Linked DNA regions of Lentimonas sp. CC4. The protein of the gene in region 1 interacts with the protein of each later gene in a pairwise test. Links are inferred from orthologs where the notes say so. Each region holds a gene or a part of one and is shown on either strand. Other genes may lie near its edges.

Region 1 (10,034 bases):
GCAGGCCGCGAACAACAACGACTACGCGACCGCCCGCGAAACTTACCACAAGTATTATCCTTTCTTTAAGGCCATCTTCCTCGAACCGAACCCAGTGCCAATCAAGTATGCACTCAAGCAAGCAGGCATCATCCAATCCGATGAAGTCCGACTCCCGCTTGCCGGTCTCACCGATGGCACACGCCAAGTGCTCGACACACTATTCGCAGACCTCGGTCTCGTCTAATCACGCTCAAATAACTATTTAACATGGCTCTTAACATTCTACTCAACGGCTCACGCGGACGCATGGGTCTCGCCATCTCCGAAGTCGCCGAATCTAATAACGCAGTCATCGCTTCCGCATGTGACGCAGGCGACGATCCTAGCGCAAACGTCGCCAACTGCGATGCGATCATCGACTTTAGTTTTCACGAAATCACTCCTGGCATCGCGGAGTTGGCAGTCGCCAACAACATTCCTCTAGTCATCGGCACGACTGGTCACACCCCAGAAGAAAAAGCGGCGATTCTCGCCACCGTCGAAGGTAAGATCCCCGTCGTCTGGGCAGGCAACTACTCAGTCGGCGTTAATACACTGAACTATTTGACCCGCAAGGCTGCTGCCATTCTGGGTGAACAATACGAGCCGGAAGTGCTGGAAATGCACCACCACCACAAAAAAGACGCCCCCAGCGGCACTGCTGAGCGCCTAATCGAGATTCTTAAGGAGTCCTACGAGCTCAACGACGAACAAGTCGTGCATGGTCGCGAAGGCCTCGTCGGTGCACGCCCACGTAAAGAAATCGGTGTGCATGCAATCCGAGGCGGCGACATCGTTGGTGAACACACCGTCTATTTCTGCGGCGAAGGCGAACGCATCGAACTCACCCACCGCGCGACTGACCGCAAGATCTTTGCCCAGGGCTCCGTCCGCGCTGCACATTGGGCAGTCGGCAAAGCTCCAGGTGTCTATAACATGGAAGACGTGCTCGGTCTCGTTGACTAGCAAGACTCCGCTCTCACTGCCACTTCTCACTCTCACTGAATGATCGCTCGCCTAAAAGGAACCGTCCTCGAAACCACCCCACTGATGGTCGTCATCGACGCAGGCGGTGTCGGCTATGAGGTGCATATCCCGATCACGACGGCAGAAAAAGTGCCAGCCGAGGGCAATCAATGCAGCCTATTCATCCATTCGGTTTACCGCGAAGACAGCGCCTCGCTTTATGGCTTTGCCACAAGGGAGGATCGCGATTTCTTTCGCCTGATCGTCGAGAAAGTGTCTGGAATCGGCCCAAAGATCGCCATCGCGATACTAAGCCGCATGTCAGTTGATCTCCTACGCGGTGCGATTGCTGGATCGGACATCGCACTCCTCACAAAGTGCCCCGGGATCGGCAAAAAGACCGCCGAGCGCCTAGTCATTGAGCTCAAAGACAAAGTCGGCCTCAGTGCCACAGCTTCCACAAGTGAGACGTCAAGCGTCGCTGCCAACGCTAGCCCAGGTGCATTTCAAGATGCAGTCAGCAGCCTTATTATCTTGGGCTACAAGCCAGCGGATGCGGATAAATTTGTGCGCAAGGCCTCCAGCCTATTGCCGGCGGATGCCAGCGTCGAAGCACTCGTCAAAAAAGCGCTGTCATAGCGCAATCGTGAGATGGGGTGGCTAGAAACTAGCCAAAGAGCTCTGAAAACCCGCGGGCCAACGCTGCGCCTGCGTTTCTTGGGGTGAACTATCATCCAGCGACTCAAACAATCGTGGCTCTGGCATAGCCGAAAAGGCCTTAAACTGATTGATGCGATCAATCTCATACTGGCGGCGTGCTTCGCGTTGACGCAGCGCCTCATGATCCACCCCTCGGAGCTGACGCTCATCAGGAGCCATATCTGGGGTGAGCCCCAGCAAGCGTAAGTGCGAGGCTAAGCTCCCGCGACGCGACTCTGGCAGGACTTGATTATCAGCAAAACGCTGGATATCAGAGTGTTCCAGCCCTGAAATCTCTTCGGTCGAGGCGACCGCCTCGGACTCCCGAAACACTGGTTTCAGCAAAACAAAGCCTACAGCGGCACATGCAGCAATACCTGAGCCAAAGACTAAAACCGTAAGACGGCTCGCTTGAGACGCCTGACGAGCGCCCAATTCACGAAACTTGGCAACTTGCTCCACCTCAGGCGCCACCGCCATGCGCATCGCTTGGTGCAAACGAAAACGTGCCTGAAACTCACGCTTACGCGCAGGATTCGCGGCGAGCTCTTGCTGCAACCATTCAAGATCGTCCGAGGTAATTTCTCGGTCGAAATACAAATTTACCAGCTCTGAAAATTCAGTGTCGTTCATGAGAAATCGCTACCCATCAATTCACGCAGACTCTCACGAGCGCGTGCGATACGGCTTTTCACCGTGCCGACACTGATATCTAGCTCTTGAGAAATCTCCTCATAGCTCATATTTTGGACATTACGCAAGGTCAGCACTTCGCGATGCTTATCGCCAAGCCCATTCATGCATTCAGACACGCGATCAACGAACTCTTGCGTTACAGCTGACTCAGCAGGCGTCTCGCTCTCGCTAGGCATCACATTCTCAAGAGTCAAATCGCCCTCTGCAGACAGAGGCTGATCCAGTGAGACGGAGTAATCCCGCTTGCGACGGAACCAATACCAGTAGCGATTGTGAGCCAAGTTCGTAGCGATTTGATAGAGCCACGTCGAAAATGAAGCATCCCCGCGAAAACTTTCTAGCCCGCGGTGCGCACGGATAAAGGCATCTTGCGTCACTTCCTCAGCATCTTGCTGATTTTTTAAAAGATGATGCACGCGCGCAAAGATACGATCCCAATAGCGCGTAACCATATCTTCATAGGCGGCATTATCACCGTTTTTGATACGTTCGATCAAGAGATCGTCTTGGCAGGCTGGTTCGCTTTTTACTCTCATTGTAGGGTTCATGTAAGCTAGATCGTTTAAAGCTTAGATTTGTTCCAAAGTATTTCGTTCAAAAAAGATAAAAAAGATGTTTCCTGAACTTGACAAGACCCGACTAGATGCCTTCCATCCTGCGTTTTTAAAGCGGATCGTTAGCTCAATCGGTAGAGCAGTTGACTTTTAATCAATTGGTTCGGGGTTCAAGTCCCCGACGGTCTACCACTTTCTTAAAAGCCTGTGAATCTCAATGATTTACAGGCTTTTTTGTGCCCAACAGATTCCGATGTCTTAGGTTCTATTAGTTCGATCCGGGACCCAATCCCCCCTACCATCCATATTTGACCTCACAGTCACTCAGGCCAACGATACCACTCCCTCTAGCAAAACTTATGGAATTAGAAATGCTCACCACATTCAACCTCGGCATCATTGTCTTATTTATAGGCAAGCTGCTGAGCACCCGTTTCTCCATCTTACGGCGCTACAATATTCCCGAGCCAGTCAGTAGCGGATTATTAATCTGCTTGATTACATTCGTGCTCTACCTGACCACTGGCATTGAAATCTCGTTCGACCTACACGCACGCGATGTGCTGCTTATCTACTTCTTCGCAGGCATCGGCCTCAACTCGGATCTGCGCTCTCTCCTTTCTGGCGGCCTGCCTCTAGTTATTTTATTGAGTGCCACCATCGTATTCATGTTTCTGCAAAACATCGCAGGAGTCGGAGTCGCCTCACTCTTCGGCCTAGACGGTGCGGTTGGCGTGCTTGGCGGCACCACCTCGCTCATCGGCGGACACGGCACCGCAATTGCATGGACCCCGGTCTACGTGGAGCAATACGGGATCACCAATGCTTCGGAAATCGGAATCGCCTGCGCAACTTTTGGCCTAGTGCTCGCCTCCCTAATGGGTGGCCCCATCGCGAATATCCTCATCAAGCGCCACAAATTGGAGCCCAAAACCTGCGAGCAGCCAGACGTTGGACTCACACACAACCATGAACACACAAAAGTGGACATGTATTCCATCCTCAGTGCTTGGCTGATACTCAACCTATGCCTGACTCTAGGAGCTGCGATTCAGCAAGGCTTAGAAAGTGCAGGCCTAGACTTACCGCTATTTGTATGCTGCCTCTTCGGTGGAATTATTTTGACCAATACCGTGCCTCGACTGTTTCCTAAGCTAAAATGGCCATCAGGCACTCCTGCCCTTGCCCTGATGTCGGACGTCGCTCTTGGAATGTTCCTAGCAATGTCTTTAATGAGTCTACAACTCTGGACCCTGACTGACCTTGCAGGGCCGATTGTCGCCATCCTCGGCGTGCAATTCATACTCGCATTCTGCTTTGCCCTCTTTGTGGTGTTCCGCCTCATGGGACGCGATTACGAAGCCGCCGTGATATGCTCGGGCTTTGGAGGCATCTCACTCGGCTCCACTCCGACTGCGATGGCAAATATGACGGCGGTCTCGAAACGCTATGGAGCAGCTCACAAAGCGTTCATAATAGTGCCTCTAGTCTGCGGTTTCTTCGTAGATATCGCCAATGCACTGATTATTCAGGTATTCCTTAATTGGTTCGCTTGATTTTACAGCTATCTAGCTATTTTATAGCTCTCTGCTTAGGCTCTACACTCACCATTCTTATATCATGAAAAACACAACTCGCGCTCTTTCTCTTTCTGCACTAGTGGCTCTTTCAACCATCGCCATGACAGGCTGTGACACGGCCAGTCAAGGCGGCAAAACATACACACGTGGCCAAGCCCAACAACAGATGAATGTCCAGTATGGTGTGCTACTCAATGTTGCAGCAGTCACCATCGAACCTGAGACAACAGGTGGTGGCGCAGTAGTTGGTGCTGCAACAGGCGGCATCGCAGGCTCGATGCTAGGCAACGGCCGCGGCAGCACGCTCGCAGCCATGGGGGGCGCACTGGCAGGGGCAGCAGTTGGGGCAAAGTCTGAGAAAAACATGCGCACAGTCGCAGGCCACGAGCTCGAAGTCGAACTCCAGGACGGCCGTATCTTAGTCATCGTCCAAGAAGCCGATGATGCCTTCCTCAAAGGTGACAGCGTGCGCGTCATCACCGACAACAAGGGCGTCAGCCGCGTTCGTCAGTAAGCACCAGTTGATACCACCCTTTCCTAAAGGCCGCTGCGATGATCGTAGCGGCTTTTTTTGGCTCATCGACGATGACAGGGAGCGGACTCGTTCGACAGTAAATCACTGAGATAGAACAAAGCTCAATTGCATTGTGGCACGGGCTTCTCGGAGAGAGTCTGTTTTGCGCAGTCGAAGACATGCTCGCCTGCAAGCAGGAGAAGCATGCACCCCAATGTTGAATCAGATATTCCCCCAGTGTGCGGTGAGCCTCAACAGCGATCCCACTAATCGACGATGAACCTTTTTTTTGAATCCAGCCCCCTTCGGCCTACTGAGTCTGCTTCCAATAGTCCTCAAACGCATACCAGCTCTCAGAATAGTGCTGTAACTTATAGAGAATCTCAGCACGCCAGTAATACACATATCTTGGCGGGTTCGATTGCTTGAGTATTTGATTAACAATAAGTAGCGCCTCCGAGTATTCCTCGTTTTCTATATAATACCTCATCAATGCAGTGCCCTTCGACAAATCGCTTGATGCAGCAAAGAAGCCGCGCTTCAGGCGATCAATTCTGCTCAAGTCAATTTTCACCTCGGGAATTTGCGGCGCGGGAAGCCCCTTCCGCATCAAATCCACAGCCTCCTTATACCGAGCCTGATGTTGACGAAGCATGGCATATAACAACCAAGTCGAGTCCAAGGTATCACCATACTCTTCCAGATATGCTTCCAGCTGATCCGACTCTCCAACATCAGCCCATCGTCTCAATATTGCTGTCCGGTCCTCCCTCGTAAACCGCGCCAACGACGCCTCCGCACGCAGCTCTTTCTCTATTTCTCGCTTAAACGCCGAACCAGACAAGAACAGCAGCAAGCGCGCCCGATCAGTCGCATCGACTTGAGACATTTCAATCATGCCCTCCATCAACGCATCATTCTTAGAGGCCTTCTCCAGCATTCTGCGATAAAGATCCTCCTTCGAATCGACATAACGAATCAACGCCTCGCGCCATGCAGACACGGTGCGATTCACATCATAAGGTAGCCATGCCAGCCCCTCCTCATAAGCAATCATCCCAATATTTGGCTCCGCAAAGCGAGCACGACGAAAATCTTGAGCGACCTCTGATCGCAGGTCACCACGCGACAAGCCGATCTGAGCACGCTGAAAATACCCACGCCAACTCAACGGTTGCAACGCAATCACTTTATCTATCGCACCCTCAGCTCGATCTAGATCCGCCACAGCACTACTCTCAGTCGCACGCTGCTCTTGAATATCCAACGCCACGGACGAATGCGTCGGCAGTCCAAACAGACCCCCGAGAATCCAAAGCCCGCCGAAGAGCAGCAAAACACCTCCCACACTGCGCCAAACCACAGGCTTAAAGGTGGCACGCGGCGCAGAAGTCGCACGCGGCAAGGCCAGCGTCGCAAATAAAATCGCAAAATAAGCAGTCCCTGGGCGATGCCCCGACACATCAAACAAACCGTGCACCAAAAATAAAACCACCCCCGTCAACGCAATCATACGAAATGCACCACTGCGCCCTGACCTAGAAGTTCGGCATTTTCTAAAATACGATACAATCAAGAGCCCCAAAAAGAACACTGCAATTAAACCACCCTCAGCACCCAACCAAAATAAATCACTTTCAGGGTGAACCGCCCGCTGATAATTGCGCGACACATCACGATACTGAGGGAACACCTCTTCAAAATTCCCCACTCCGTGCCCAGTCAACGGCGCGGCTTGAATCATATCCACCGCATCATGCATGATCAACATTCGGTTGCCCTGCCCCCACTCTGACGGAGACGATAGATACTTCGTCGCACGCTCCACAGCCGGTTCATGGCTCGTAATGAAAACGCTGAAGACCAGCAGCACGACTGGAACACCGACCTTTAAGAACAACGACATAACCGAACGACGCAGACTAAAGACAAACCACAAACCAATGCCGCCGAAATACAATAGCACTCCCGCTCGCGACACCCCATAGATCAGCGCAGCCAAACATAAGAACGATCCAACAAAGCCAACCAGTTGAATCAGCCTACGCCCCCTCAAGCCCTCCATCGCATAGCTAAACGTCAGCACTCCCCCAATCGCAATAAAGTCAGACGTCTGGTTGCGGTTCGGGAAAAAACTAAACGCAGTCGCAGATTCTGCCCCAGGATAGCGCAACCCAAAAAGATTACCCACCAAAACCACCACGGCGAAGACAGCAATCAAGCAGGACAGCCAAAAGTATATCCACTTCCGCCCCGAATAGTTCACCTTCCAACTGGATGCCGCATACAACCAACTAAAACCAGCCACAGCCAACAAGAAGGCCTCAAAGCTAATCCACGGTTGCACCGACAAGCTCCACGGCAATTCGAACCCAAAAACATCAACCGCAGTCGTCCTCCACGCTGGAGTCTTCCAATAAAACATGGGCAAGAAAGCGAACAATAGAGAGCCCAATAAACCAAACAGCCCCACATCCAGCCACTTACCAAGGCTACGTGTCGGAGGGCGTAACAGCAAAGCTACTCCCGGCAAGACCAGAGCGAATCCCAACGCATGCACATGATGCCCACCTCCAAGCAGGATTAAAACGCACACGCCCAGCAAGCCCAAGATGAAGCCCTTACAGATAGCAGGCGCACCTTTAGGCTCTGGCAATGAAACCGGCGCCTTCGATGGCGAAACACTTACTGCAGCGAAAGACGACGTAGCGGGCGGCGAGGACCTGCGGCGCATACCTTTTGAGCGCCCGCGACTCCGAGACGAACTCTCATCTCGATGCTTTATGCGTCGATACTTTTTTCGTGGATCTGAATCCATACCTAAGCCTCTTGCCCTATTAAATTCATAACCACGCACAAACCGAGGTTAGGTGCTGGTAGTTTTAGAAGACGAGCTACTACCACTTTTTGAATCAGTATAATACTCCGAATATTTGTAGTAGTAATACCCCGGCTGCATCGCATCGACATAGTTAAGGATCAACCCTGAAACATCGATATTACGCTCACGCAGACGAGCCATCGCGGGTTTGATCTGACGAACCTGAGTATATGCACACCGAATCGTAAACAATACAGCATCGACCTTCCCTGCAAATCCAGACGTATCATCAGTCGCAAGTATCGGCGCCGTATCAAAGATAACAAAATCATACCGCTCTCTCGCCTCGCGGATAAACGCATCCATATTCTCACTCATCAGCAATTCAGCCGGATGATCGGGATACCCACCAATAGAGACGAAATCTAAATGCTCATAACGACTCGATTGCAGCGCAGTATCGAGTGTCAGTCGGCCATCTAAAATATCAGAAAACCCATTCTCTCGGTTCAACTTAAGTAAATGGTGCAGACGCCCACGACGTAAGTCAGCATCTACGAGTAAGACCTTCGAATGTGCAAAGGATAATGCCACAGCCAAGTTCGCCGCTACAGTGGACTTCCCCTCTGAAGGCACCGCACTCGTCACAGCAAAAACACTAGGCTTCACATGCTCATCCCCCATAAAGAACACGGACGTCCTCAGGTTACGACAAGCCTCTGCAAACACATAGCGATCATCATTCTTACGCAACAACACCGAGTGCACATCCCCCTCATTTACCTTCTCATAGGGAATCGCCCCGATCAAGGGATGCTGAAACTGCGCACTTAACTCATTCGCAGACAAAATTCGATTATCCAGTGCACCCAACAGAAAAAGCACGCCGCCAGCCAAGACGAATCCAAACAAGCCTCCCATCGCAAATTGACGCACAAGACCTACCCCTGCAGGGACTGGCTTACGCGCATTCACCAAAATCGAAACTGTGTCTTGTTGTAGATTCTGATTCGTATCAATCGCACGCAGTGAGTCCTGGCTACTCGCATACGCCTCCTTTGAACGCTTCAGGCGTGACTGCAAACGTTCGAATTCAGCAATCAAACGCCCATTTTCCAGCGCGGTCTTTTCCCAGATTTCAATCTCTGCATTGAGATTCTTGATCTGATTCCCGACCACCTGCTGACGCTCTGCAATACGCTCCAGCGCCTGAGCGCGATGTATTTTCAATTGATTCTCAGTGCGCTCAATCTGATTTTTAAGACCGATTATTTTCGGATGCTTCGGCTTTAAATAAATTGAGAATTCATCCAACTGGGCATGTAACAACTGCAACTGCTCTTTGCTCTGTATATATTTCTGATTCTCATCGACGCCTCCACCATTAAACGCCTCGCTCGAGGGCGCCTCCCCGCGACCTGCCCCCTGTAACTGATCGATCAACAAACTCTTTTGCTGTGGATTCTCATTGAGAATCGAAGTCAACGAGCGGCTCTCGGTATTCAACTCTGCGACTTCACGTTTCAACTCAGCAAGATACACTCCCGCAGCGGAACCTTGCTCCTGAATAAAGACGATATTGTTACGCTGCTGAAATTCGACAATCGCATCTTCCCCCTCATCCACTTCTTTCTCCAGTATCTGCAACTGCGCAACAATCGCATCATAGGTTCGCTCCGAGGTCTTCGAGCGCATTTCCACTCGTCGGTTGATGTATTCCTCCATCACCGCATCCAAATATGCCTGAGTATATTCAGCGTGCGGAGTATACGCTCGAAGGACAAAGATCGACGTGTCTCGCTTTACATACGCTTCGATATCCAACGAGTTCAATCCATTGACCTGATACGCCTCAGTCTCCCTCAACGCAGCGTCCAATTCAGGATTTGATAAACGTATACGCTCAACGGCCCGCACCTGCACCTGCTCGCTCAACATGAGCTCGATTTGAGTCCCAAAGAAGTTATCACGCTCCTCTGCATACACGTCATTCTCAGGTAAATCAATCCGACCACTGACAATCATTTGAGCCTTTGACAGATAGAACGGCTCTTTAAAATGACTCTGGACCGCTTTAGCGCAGACCCCTAGAGCCACCGCCAGAGGAATCACCCACCAATAGCGGCGCAACACGATCTTCGTTCGATAAACAATTTGCTGAAATAGCTCCGTGTAATCGACCG
Region 2 (10,103 bases), 1.0 Mb from region 1 along the record:
GCAAGCAAATTTAGCGCAGTATGAATTTACCGATGGGAGCGCAACCAGCAGAGTCTGGGCGGGGTAGTCGACCTCAATGCGATTGCATATGGCCACTGCCAAGGTTTGACCTGATCGAGTCGACCGCTTAATGTGACTGTAGATTTTTTAGTTAGAACAAACGTTTGGGTTTTATGGATCTATTGCTCCAGTCTCTTATTCTCAGTGCCAGTCTCGGCGCGTTGATTGGCTTAATTCGCCAATGGGGGGATCAGCAGGAGCAGGGAACAGATCAGCACGATGCTTCCTTCGCTGGCTTACGCACGTTCGTGCTGTGGGCGTTGATCGGTTATACCTCGGCATTTCTCTCGGAGAGCTATGCACCTTACTGCTTTGTCGTGGCGCTAGTGATAGTCGGGCTGCACCTCGTGCTGCATGGTCGCGTGGACAAAGATAAAAGTCGGGTGGGATTTACAACGGGCGCTGCTGCGATTATAACCCTGTTCCTCGGTGCGCTGGTGTATTGGGATCATTTGCCGCTCGCGGTGATGCTGGCCGCCTTAACCATGGTGACACTTGGGCTGAAGCAGACCACGCATTCGTGGACGCGGCGTTTTACGAACGAGGATATTCGCTCAACCCTGCAATTTGTCGCGGTCACGGGAGTCGTGCTGCCACTGGTGCCGAACCAAGGCTATGGTCCGTCGGAGGCGATCAATCCGTATTCGTTGTGGCTGATGGTGGTGCTCATTTCGGGGCTTGGATTTGTGGGGTATTTGTTGATTCGCATGCTCGGCACACGCTCTGGCGTGATACTGACGGGGTTCGTGGGAGGCCTAGCATCGAGCACGGCTACGACGCTGGCATTTAGCCGAGAGTCGAAGGTCTATCCCGCGCTTTCATTAGGCTTTGCCCTAGCAATTGTGATGGCCTGCACGGTGATGCTGGCGCGCGTGATCATCATACTCGGGCTCATTTGCCCAGAGTTTATCCCGTCGCTATGGTTGCCGTTTCTGGTGCTGTCGGTGCCAGGCTTGTTGTATATCCTGATCGTCGGGCTGTTGTATCGGAAGGGCAGAGAAGCGACGGAAATACCCGAGTTGAAAAACCCGCTTGGGCTAGGGATTGCGATTAAGTTCGCGCTGATTTACGGCATCATTTCTGTGCTCGTAAAAGTGTTTATGAGTTCCGGCCTGAGCGAGGGCCTGCTCGCTTTGAGCTTTGTCTCGGGGCTGACGGATCTCGATGCCATCGCGCTATCGATTACCAATAATCTTAAGGATGGCATCGTGACCGCCGATTTGGCAGCGAAAGCAGTAATTGTCGCCGCGATCGCTAACACCTTGCTCAAGGCAGGCTTGGTTTTCTCGCTCGGTTCGACGCAATTACGCAAACACATCGCGATTGCTTTAGGTGCGACCGTGTTGGCCGGTGTCGGTGCGTTCTATCTGATTTGATGGTTAGCGTCTCATGCAAAGCAACGATTGCGACCAAAAGCTAAATTTAAATGAATGGTGTAGGACGCGGTTCTTTACGCAGGAAAGGCCGTGTTGAGCTGGATTGGAAGGCACGTTCTAGATCAACAAACGGCTGTATTGAAATGTCACAGTCACTTTTAATCTCTGAGATCTTTACTTCAGGTATAATTTGGAGCAAGGGGAATGGGGATCTTTATATTTTGCGTTTGCCCTCCTGCCAAAGGTCCGCGGATCTGCTGACTACTTACTTACCCTAGCAAGGGTGAATCGCTCAATTCGTTATCATTGGTCGCGCATACCGATGAAGGCTATATTTCCACCAATTAAGCCATCGACGCTTCATTGTGATCGGGGAGCACAGTTGTATGCTTCCTCCATCTGTAAACCAATCCACTGGGTATCCTAAGTCGGTGTAGTTAAAAGGTCTGCCTTCGCCAACATATTGATCCAATATTTTCTCAATGGAACGGCTGGATTGTGCTGGAGATCCAAATTTCCAAGTAGGGGCCTGAGGAAGGTAAGGCCAACTGAGAAGTAAACCAGGTTCGATTACAATGTCTCCTTGGCTGACGGTTTTCATGGCACGAAATAGATCAACCAAGTCGCCTCCTTCGGGGGTCGGAACCTCTCGCAGTAGCAGGGACTTATTAGAAATTGCGTCCTTTTGCCGGAATGGGATATTCTGTAATCCGTAGCGAAATAGAGCCTTGGAGATCGGCAAAGCGTCAGTCTGCGAATTTTCAAGTGCGGCAAATAGAAACGGCACATCGTATGGCCATGGATCACGCATCAGCAGTCTTGCAGCTAACTGCTGTAGGTCTGCATGATTCAATAAGCTGAGTAATGCATCCCTCGCTGCTTGGTTTCGGAAGTCTTCTTCAAAGCCACCGAAAACAGTTCGGTCGATTCCAATAAGATGCAGAGTATACACGGCTCCGATTCTCGCTTTGGATGAATGGTTCTCCTTTATGTAATCGATGAGGACTGGGATTGCGGCGTCCCCATGCTTTGCAATAGAGAACATATCGTCGGTGTAACCAATGTATTGGGATTTTCCGGTGAAGTTAAGCTCCCAATCATGATCTAGTCGCTGAATCAAGGTTTCCAAAGGAGTCTCAGAGTCGATTTCTGCAGGCACCCATGCCCCTTCCTGTGCACGATAATCTTGTAGTTGTGATCCTTGTGGTGTGCCGATGAGGGGAGATTCCCCGTGAGCAAGACAGATCGGCAGCATGAAGATGAGTGCGAGGGCTTGTGCGATTGGTTTCATCATGTCTGCGTATCAAGGTTCGTTATTTATAAAAAACGCGGTCGAGGCTTAGGCCTTTGCCAGGTGCCGTGACGATGCGATGGGTGCGCTGCTTGGATTCGAGAATTGTGCGAATCTCGTCGGGGCTGAGGCGTCCGCGGCCGACGGCGTAGAGTGCGCCGGCGATGCTGCGCACCATTTTGTAGAGAAATCCGGAGCCTTCGGCGGTAAGCGTGAGCTGTTTGCCGCGCTGGATGACTGCCAGCGTGTGCACGGTTTTTACGGGGTTCGGGTCGTTGTCCTTACTGTGGCTGGCGCTGTATGCGGTAAAGTCGTGCGTGCCGACCAGGTGTTGGGCGGCGGCATTCATGGCGTCGAGGTCCAGTGGAATGTCACGGCAGGCCCAGACGTAGCGGTCGTGGGTCGGTTTGGCGCGGCCGAGGGTGTAGCGGTATTTGTAGCGCTTGCCGGTTACGGAGAAGCGGGCGTGAAAGTCGTCGCTGACGGGCTGGATCGATTTGATCTGAATCGTCGTCGGCAATTGCGCATGCAGCGCACGGATCAGCTTCTCAGGTGGGTGCTTCCAATCGGCATCGAAGTGGAAGCATTGCCCGTTGGCATGCACGCCGGCATCGGTGCGTCCACTGCCTTGGGTTAGAATTTTGATGGAGAAGATCTTTGAGAGGATCGCTTCGATATGGTTTTGCACGGCGTTGCCGTTGGGTTGGCGTTGCCAACCCTCAAAATCAGTGCCGTCGTAGGCGCAAATACATTTCCAACGCATGAGGAGGACTGTGTCGCCTTTGGGGGAGTTGTGAAGAGCGAAGTTTCGTCTGGCAGTCTTAATCCTAATCATAATCTTACTCTTAATCGATCAGGGGGATTATGATTAAGAGTAAGATTATGATTAAGAGTTGAGGTCTGTCTTCGGGCTGCAAGTCTGCGTTGCCATGGGGGAATTGGAAACATGGCAATATGCGCTGGTCGCGTTGGGCGCGGTCTTTGTCGGTTTGGGGAAAGGTGGCTTGCCGGGCGTGGGGAATCTCACGGTGGTATTGCTGGCACTGGCACTGCCAGCGAAAGCATCGGTCGGGGTGTTGCTGCCGATCTTGATCGCGGCAGATGTTGTGGCGGTTTCGATCTATCGTCGTCATGCACTGTGGCCGTATATTTGGAAGCTGCTGCCGTGGATGCTCGTGGGCATCGTGATCGGCTATTTTGTCTTTAGTCGGGTGAATGATGCGCATGTCAAATTCTTGATCGGCGTGATTCTGCTCTCGATGACGGGGGTGCACTTCTTTCGTAAGTGGAGCCGCCGCAACCATGAGGGGGAGGATCTGTTGCCGCACCACCCAGTGTTCATTGCCACGACGGGGATCATTGGTGGGTTTGCGACAATGGTGGCAAATGCGGCGGGGCCGGTGGCCGCGCTCTATTTTATTGCCTCGGGGCTGCCGAAATATGCCTACATCGGCACATCGGCGTGGCTGTTTCTATTGGTGAATCTGATCAAAGTGCCGTTCATGATGGATTTGGGCATCATTGATTTCAGCTCCCTCGGGTTTAGCGCGAGTTTTATGCCGTATGCGCTGGTGGCTGCGATGATCGCGCCGTTGATTGTGAAGCGGATCAACCAGCGGGTATTTGAGATATTGATTTGGGTCTTTGTGGTGATCGGTGGTCTGAAGCTGGTTTTATAGGTCAGAGGTCAGAGGTCAGAGGTCAGAGGTGAGAGGTGAGAGGTCAGAGGCCAGAGGCCAGAGGTGAGAGGCCAGAGGTCAGAGGTCAGAGAGCTGAGGAGGGAGGGGTGTTTAATTGACTAACTGGTCATTCCGAACTCGTAATTCCTAATTCTTAATTCCTAATTCTCCTCAATGGCACGTAAATCGACACGTAAACTTTGGGCTGAGCATATCGCGCGAGGCGGTGCGCAATCTGCAAAGGCACTGCGAGCGACACCGATGCGCACGGTGCAGTTTAAGGGGATCGTGCTAGGGATCGACCCCAGCCTGCGTGGCAGTGGTTTTGCGGTGCTGGACTATCAGCCGAACGGCAAGGTGCGGGTGCTGGAAACGGCGACGCTCAAGCTGAAGCCGGTTATCTCGCAGATCGAATGCCTCGGTGCGATCGGCAACCAAGTGGAGGATTTTATTGATCAACATAAGATCAATCACGTGGCGATTGAGCAGACCATCTATGTGCAAAATTTCCAGACGGCGCAGATTCTGGGAGCGGCACGCGGTGCGGCGATTGCGGTGGCTTCGATGCGCGGCTTGCCAGTTTTTGAATATGCCCCATTGCGGATCAAGCAGGCCGTGGCAGGTGCGGGCCGAGCGAGTAAAGAGCAAGTGGCGCGAACGATCCAGAGTATTACAGGTGCTGATTTGACTGAGCGATTGGACGAATCCGATGCCGCTGCGGTGGCGCTGTGCCATGCTTATACCTGGCGCGGGGAGTAGTGCGTCGAGTTGTCCTTAAGCAGAAGCCAGAAGTTAGAATTCAGACCTCCGTTTCTACGACATACGCATTTTTGAGTCTCGCCAAGTTGGCGTAGAGCGCCCACTGGCGCAACTTCCTCAGTGTCATTGAGCAACTTCTAACTCCTAGCTTCTGATTTCCGTTTTTTGAATTACGTGTTCAAGAAATTTGGATAACGCTCACACAATGTTTGTATTTCTAGGCTAAAAACCTCATACGGTGTGCTATGCAGAAAGTATTTATTACAGGCGTAAGCTCTGGTTTGGGGTATAGTTTGGCAAAGACTTACTTGGAGCAAGGTGCTCAGGTATATGGGTGCAGTCGCCGTGCGCCTAAGGATTTGATCGAAAAGGGGCTTATTTTTAAGGCAGCAGACTTTGCCGATGCTGCGACTGCGATCCATGCGGTGGGTAGTTTGCTGGCAGATGCAGGGAACCTACACTTAGTCGTTCTCAATGCTGGGAAGCTGGGTGAGATTCGTGATTTCAAGGACACTCCATTGAGCGATTTTCGTGAAACGATGGAGGTCAATATGGTCGCCAATAAGTGGTTGCTGGATCTGATTTTTGCCTCTGGCCGACAAGTGAAGCAGGTGGTGGCCATTTCGTCGGGGGCTTCGCGTTCGGGGCAACGTGGCTGGAATGGTTACAGCATTTCGAAGGCGGCATTGAACATGTTGATCCATATGTATGCGAATGAGCAGCGCCGCACGCACTTTACATCCTTGGCTCCGGGCTTGGTGGATACTGCGATGCAGGACTATTTGACGAACCTTCCGGAAGATGAGCGTTTCAAACCATTGGCGATTTTGAAGGAGGCGAAGGGCACGGAGAAAATGCCGGATGGTGATACCTGCGCGCGTCAATTGATCGATACGTTTCCAAAATTGCTGGAGCGTCCGAGCGGTGCCTATGCTGATATTCGGAAGCTGTAGCGTTCGGGAGTCGTGGCTCTGTTTTACCTGAAAAGCCTGCAGGTTCGTTCATTTTCTCTGTGGTGTTGAGCCGGATATTGCTGTGCTTGTGAAAGAAAAGAGGAATATACCTTGTTTTCTGCGTAAGTAATTTATCTTATGTTCTGAATTATGGCTGTTCCTCCTCGCATTCATCTAAGTATACTGACGAAAGATCAGTTGGTTGATCGTGCTCTGGGTGCTAACCGGGCGAAGGTTCGATTATTGCTGGCCGATCCGAAGGTGCACATTCTGGTTTTGTTGGAGTCGCATCTCGGCGACTGTCAATTTTCAGGGATCGGCCCGACTTTAAAGTATACTTCAGTTCTCTCCTTAATGGCTGCTGATTTTTCGAGTTTTACACCGAAGGCGTATTACGAAAAGACCGATGAGGATTGTGGCCGTGTGCCAACAGCGACAAGTGAGAGCGAGTCTCTGCGAATTCGTGACTTGGAGGCAGAGTTGGCTGATCTAAAGAAGCGTTACCAGTCACTGCAGCAGGAGCACGAAGTTGCAAAGTTACAGGTGGGGCAATCGAGGGAAGCGTCGCATTTACAGGCTGCTAGCTTTACGCGACGCGATGAAGATTTGAATCACGGCGAGGGGCTACTAGCTGAACGCGAGCAGGCTTTAGCGGAGATGGAGGAGTCTTTGATTTCCCGTCTGAACGAGCATATGGAGAAACTTGCCGAGCTAGAACAAAGGGAAGAGGATTTGTTTGCTCGTGAGCGTCGCTTGCAAGCCAGTGGCGAGTCTGCTGAGTCTACAGGCTAGGTGCCTGCCATCTAAAGGATGACATGACTGGAAACGCAGATTTCGGGACATATCGCTCCGCCGAGGGGATATTCATTCCGAATCTCTATCCTATTTCTGGTGTCGTTATATGTAATTCTTCTGCGCTTGAAATAGTGGCACATCATGGTTCGGAATACTGCAACCAGTGAATAGATTCTCTCTCTCTTCTTTTGATCAACCTAGATTCAGGAGTTAGAAGTCAGAAGTTAGTCCTTGGTAATAAGGCGCTTCCGAGAGTATTTGACGCCGCCTGCCGAGCGCAGCGACACTTATTATGCCCTTGGGTGCAACCGAAGGGCGAAGCCATTTGGCGAATCGGAGATTCTTCATAAAACACTGATATTCAGCTTCTGACTACTGTCTTCTAACTACTCTTTTAAGGATAGAGATGATTCGCTGACGACCTGTTCGATTTCTTGATTAGGTTTATTGTATATTGGATCTCAACCGCGAATCGTTTCAATTCTGATGGAACTGTCTGCGAATTGAATTTTAATTCTTTTTTTGAAGTGATCTACGCCTCGGGCATTAAAGTGCCAATCTTGGTTTTCTAAGTGGCTCCATTCTGTTGGGAGTCTTCCTTCATTTCGAACAAGGTATGCTGCAACTGCTCGTGCATGCCGACATCAAGACGACGATGATTTACACGCACACCGTGCAGAGCCGAACAAAGAAGGAGATGGTCAGTCCGCTGGATCTTTGAGTGGAGGCGGCTCACTCTGATGACACAGACAAAATGTCTGTGTCACTTTGTTCTGACGCCGTTGGGAAGCCTGCGCGTTCGGGGTATTTCTCGATGAATTTTAGAAAAATGTCTTTGGCGACGGGGCCGGCGGTGGAGCCGCCGTGGTAGCCGTGGCTCTCGTCGGTGCCTTCGACCATGACGGCCACCGCAATCTGCGGATTGTCCATAGGGGCAAACCCGAAGAACCAGGCGAGGTTCACTTCTTTGCCGTGGGCACGGAAGTCGGCGGTGCCGGTCTTGCCGCCGATGCGGAAGTGGTCGATTTGCACGAGGCGGCCGGTGCCGTTGGGGCCGACGACGCGCTCCATGCCTTCCCAGAGGAGGTGTGTTTGTTCGGGCGTGAGCCCGATGGATTCGCCGCCGTGGTTGACCTGCATGGCCTCCTCGCGGGTGAGTGCTTTAAGGGTGGGTTTGGTGCGCGTCTCGCCGCGTGCGATGGAGGCGATCACGGTGGCCATTTGTAATGGAGTCTGCAGGAGGAATCCTTGGCCGATGGCGGTGTTCGCGGTGTCGCCAGGCACCCAGCCCGAACCGACTTTTTCTCGTTTCCATTCTTTAGAGGGCACGACGACGCGACTGGTTTCGAAGGGCACTTCGACACCAGTTTTTTGATCGAGTCCGAAGCGCTTGGCTTCGGCGCTGAGGACATCGATTCCCATGCGTAGGCCTTCAGCATAGTAAAAGACGTTACAGCTTTTTTCAATGGCGGCGGGCAGGTCGGTTTGCCCGTGCCCCCAGCGCGAGTTGCAGCGGAAGACGCGATTGCCGACGCGGTGCACGCCTTGGCAGTTGTGCTTGGTGTTGCCATCGATGGTGCCGTTACGCATGCCGGCGATGGAGGTGATGAGCTTGAAGGTGGAGCCGGGCGGGTAAGAGAGCTGTAGGGCGCGGTTGAGCCATGCGCCGCGTTCGTTGATTTCCTCGAAGGTGGTGCGTGGAATGAATGGGCTCAGGTCGTTGAGGTCGTAGGTGGGATGGCTGACGAGGGTGAGCACTTCGCCTGATTGTATGTCGAGTGCGATGGCCGCGCCGGTGCGATCGCCCAGGCCGGTCTCAGCGGCGAGTTGCAGGTCCATGTCGATACTGGTGATGAGATTCTCGCCTTGTTCAGGAGGGATCATTTCTAGGCGTGTATCTTGAAAGCCGAGAGGGTCGACGCGCCACATTTCCATGCCGGTCTTGCCGGAGAGCAGGTCGTTGAAGGAGCGTTCGAGGCCGGTTTTGCCAAGCTTGGTTTTGAAGGTGAATGTCTTGATGCCGTCGTCGGGGATTTCACTGGCGTCGGGCAGGGTGTTTTGCACGTAGCCGAGTAGGTGGGCTGCGGCGGATTTGTAGGGGTAGTAGCGTGCGGTGCCAGTGTGGATTTGAATGGGGGAATTGACGGGGATCTGTTCGACGAGGCGGGCGTATTGATCGGGGCTTAGGTCTTCGACGAGCGGTAGTGGGAGCAGGAGCTTCTCGTTGAAGTGGCGGATTAGCTTACTTTCGGTAATCGAGTCGTCTCTGCCGGTGATGCGATTGATGATGTCGATGTAGCGGTTGACGACGTTGAGGCGGGCAGTCCATGCGCACTTGTTGTAGTTCGGGGTGGGCGGGTCGTGTGGGCGTTCGTCTTCGGGTGTATTCTCGTATTCTTCTTTAATACGGGCACGCTCGGCGTTGTAGATCTTTGAGTATTCCTTGCGAAAGTCGGAGCGTAGGTCGTCGAGGTAAGCGACGGCAGAGTAGTGCGGACGGTTACCGACGAGTAGATTGCCGTCGCGGTCGTAGATGTCGCCGCGTGGCCCGGGCGTGAGGATGCGTCGCTCGGTCTGGCGTTTTTCGATTTCCTTATATTCGCGAATGTCGATCAGCTGGCTCCATCCGAGCCCGCCGATCAGGACCGCGGAGGCCGCTAGGACGATCCAGAGGAACAGTAGGATGCGTGGATTTTCCCCCTTATGCACATCGTATTGACTCATAGCATTGGGAAGTCGTCGGGCTCTGTTTCAGCGTGGCAGAGCGTGAAAAGCAGGCGCTCGAGGTTGAAGAACCACGGTGCGATGATCAGCAGCGCTAGGTGAGAGAGCAGGGTGGTGACGAGCACTTGTCCCCAGAAGGCGGGAGAGCTAATATACGCGAGCCCTTCGCTGATGGTGAGTAGCAGGATGCAAGCGACATTCGCGACGTGTGCGATTAGGATGGGGTGGTAGTTGTGCTCTGCGCGGAAGCGGATACGGGCCATCGTGATGCAGGTGCCGATGGCCATGAAGCCGCAAGTAAATAGCCCGAATTTAGAGGGAAGCGCGGCATCGACCCAGAGGCCGGTGATCAAGGTGCAGATAAAGAACGAGCGATGATTCAGGTAAAGTGCGGGTAGCACGAGCATTGGGCCGAGGAGCACTAGATACAGCGAGAGCGGTGCTAGGCTAGAATTGACCAAGAGAC

The links.
Region 2: the proteins of ruvA (region 1) and GZZ87_RS03865 interact in binary tests that used the Escherichia coli proteins (3 or more experiments, as listed by UniProt). The link is inferred for Lentimonas sp. CC4 from one-to-one orthologs.

The regions. Positions count from the first base shown.
Region 1 is NZ_CACVBO010000001.1:1,871,324-1,881,357, reverse strand. The notes cover bases 1-2,826. They hold ruvA (Holliday junction branch migration protein RuvA), read left to right. Parts: upstream 1-1,026; coding sequence 1,027-1,626; downstream 1,627-2,826. Other genes in these bases: GZZ87_RS08315 (sigma-70 family RNA polymerase sigma factor), read right to left, coding at 2,316-2,826; GZZ87_RS08320 (hypothetical protein), read right to left, coding at 1,648-2,319; dapB (4-hydroxy-tetrahydrodipicolinate reductase), read left to right, coding at 250-987; dapA (4-hydroxy-tetrahydrodipicolinate synthase), read left to right, coding at 1-226. Outside these bases: more of GZZ87_RS08315, read right to left, coding at 2,827-2,918; gltS (sodium/glutamate symporter), read left to right, coding at 3,296-4,492; GZZ87_RS08300 (glycine zipper 2TM domain-containing protein), read left to right, coding at 4,557-5,030; GZZ87_RS08295 (O-antigen ligase family protein), read right to left, coding at 5,341-7,686; GZZ87_RS08290 (polysaccharide biosynthesis tyrosine autokinase), read right to left, coding at 7,897-10,034. UniProt on the Escherichia coli protein: The RuvA-RuvB-RuvC complex processes Holliday junction (HJ) DNA during genetic recombination and DNA repair.
Region 2 is NZ_CACVBO010000001.1:868,948-879,050, reverse strand. Bases 3,478-6,372 are described here. They hold GZZ87_RS03865 (crossover junction endodeoxyribonuclease RuvC), read left to right. Parts: upstream 3,478-4,580; coding sequence 4,581-5,165; downstream 5,166-6,372. Other genes in these bases: GZZ87_RS03855 (hypothetical protein), read left to right, coding at 6,269-6,372; GZZ87_RS03860 (SDR family NAD(P)-dependent oxidoreductase), read left to right, coding at 5,411-6,118; GZZ87_RS03870 (sulfite exporter TauE/SafE family protein), read left to right, coding at 3,621-4,406; truA (tRNA pseudouridine(38-40) synthase TruA), read right to left, coding at 3,478-3,562. In the rest of the region: GZZ87_RS03885 (MgtC/SapB family protein), read left to right, coding at 174-1,436; GZZ87_RS03880 (hypothetical protein), read right to left, coding at 1,729-2,730; more of truA, read right to left, coding at 2,750-3,477; more of GZZ87_RS03855, read left to right, coding at 6,373-6,910; GZZ87_RS03845 (penicillin-binding transpeptidase domain-containing protein), read right to left, coding at 7,646-9,637; GZZ87_RS03840 (hypothetical protein), read right to left, coding at 9,634-10,103.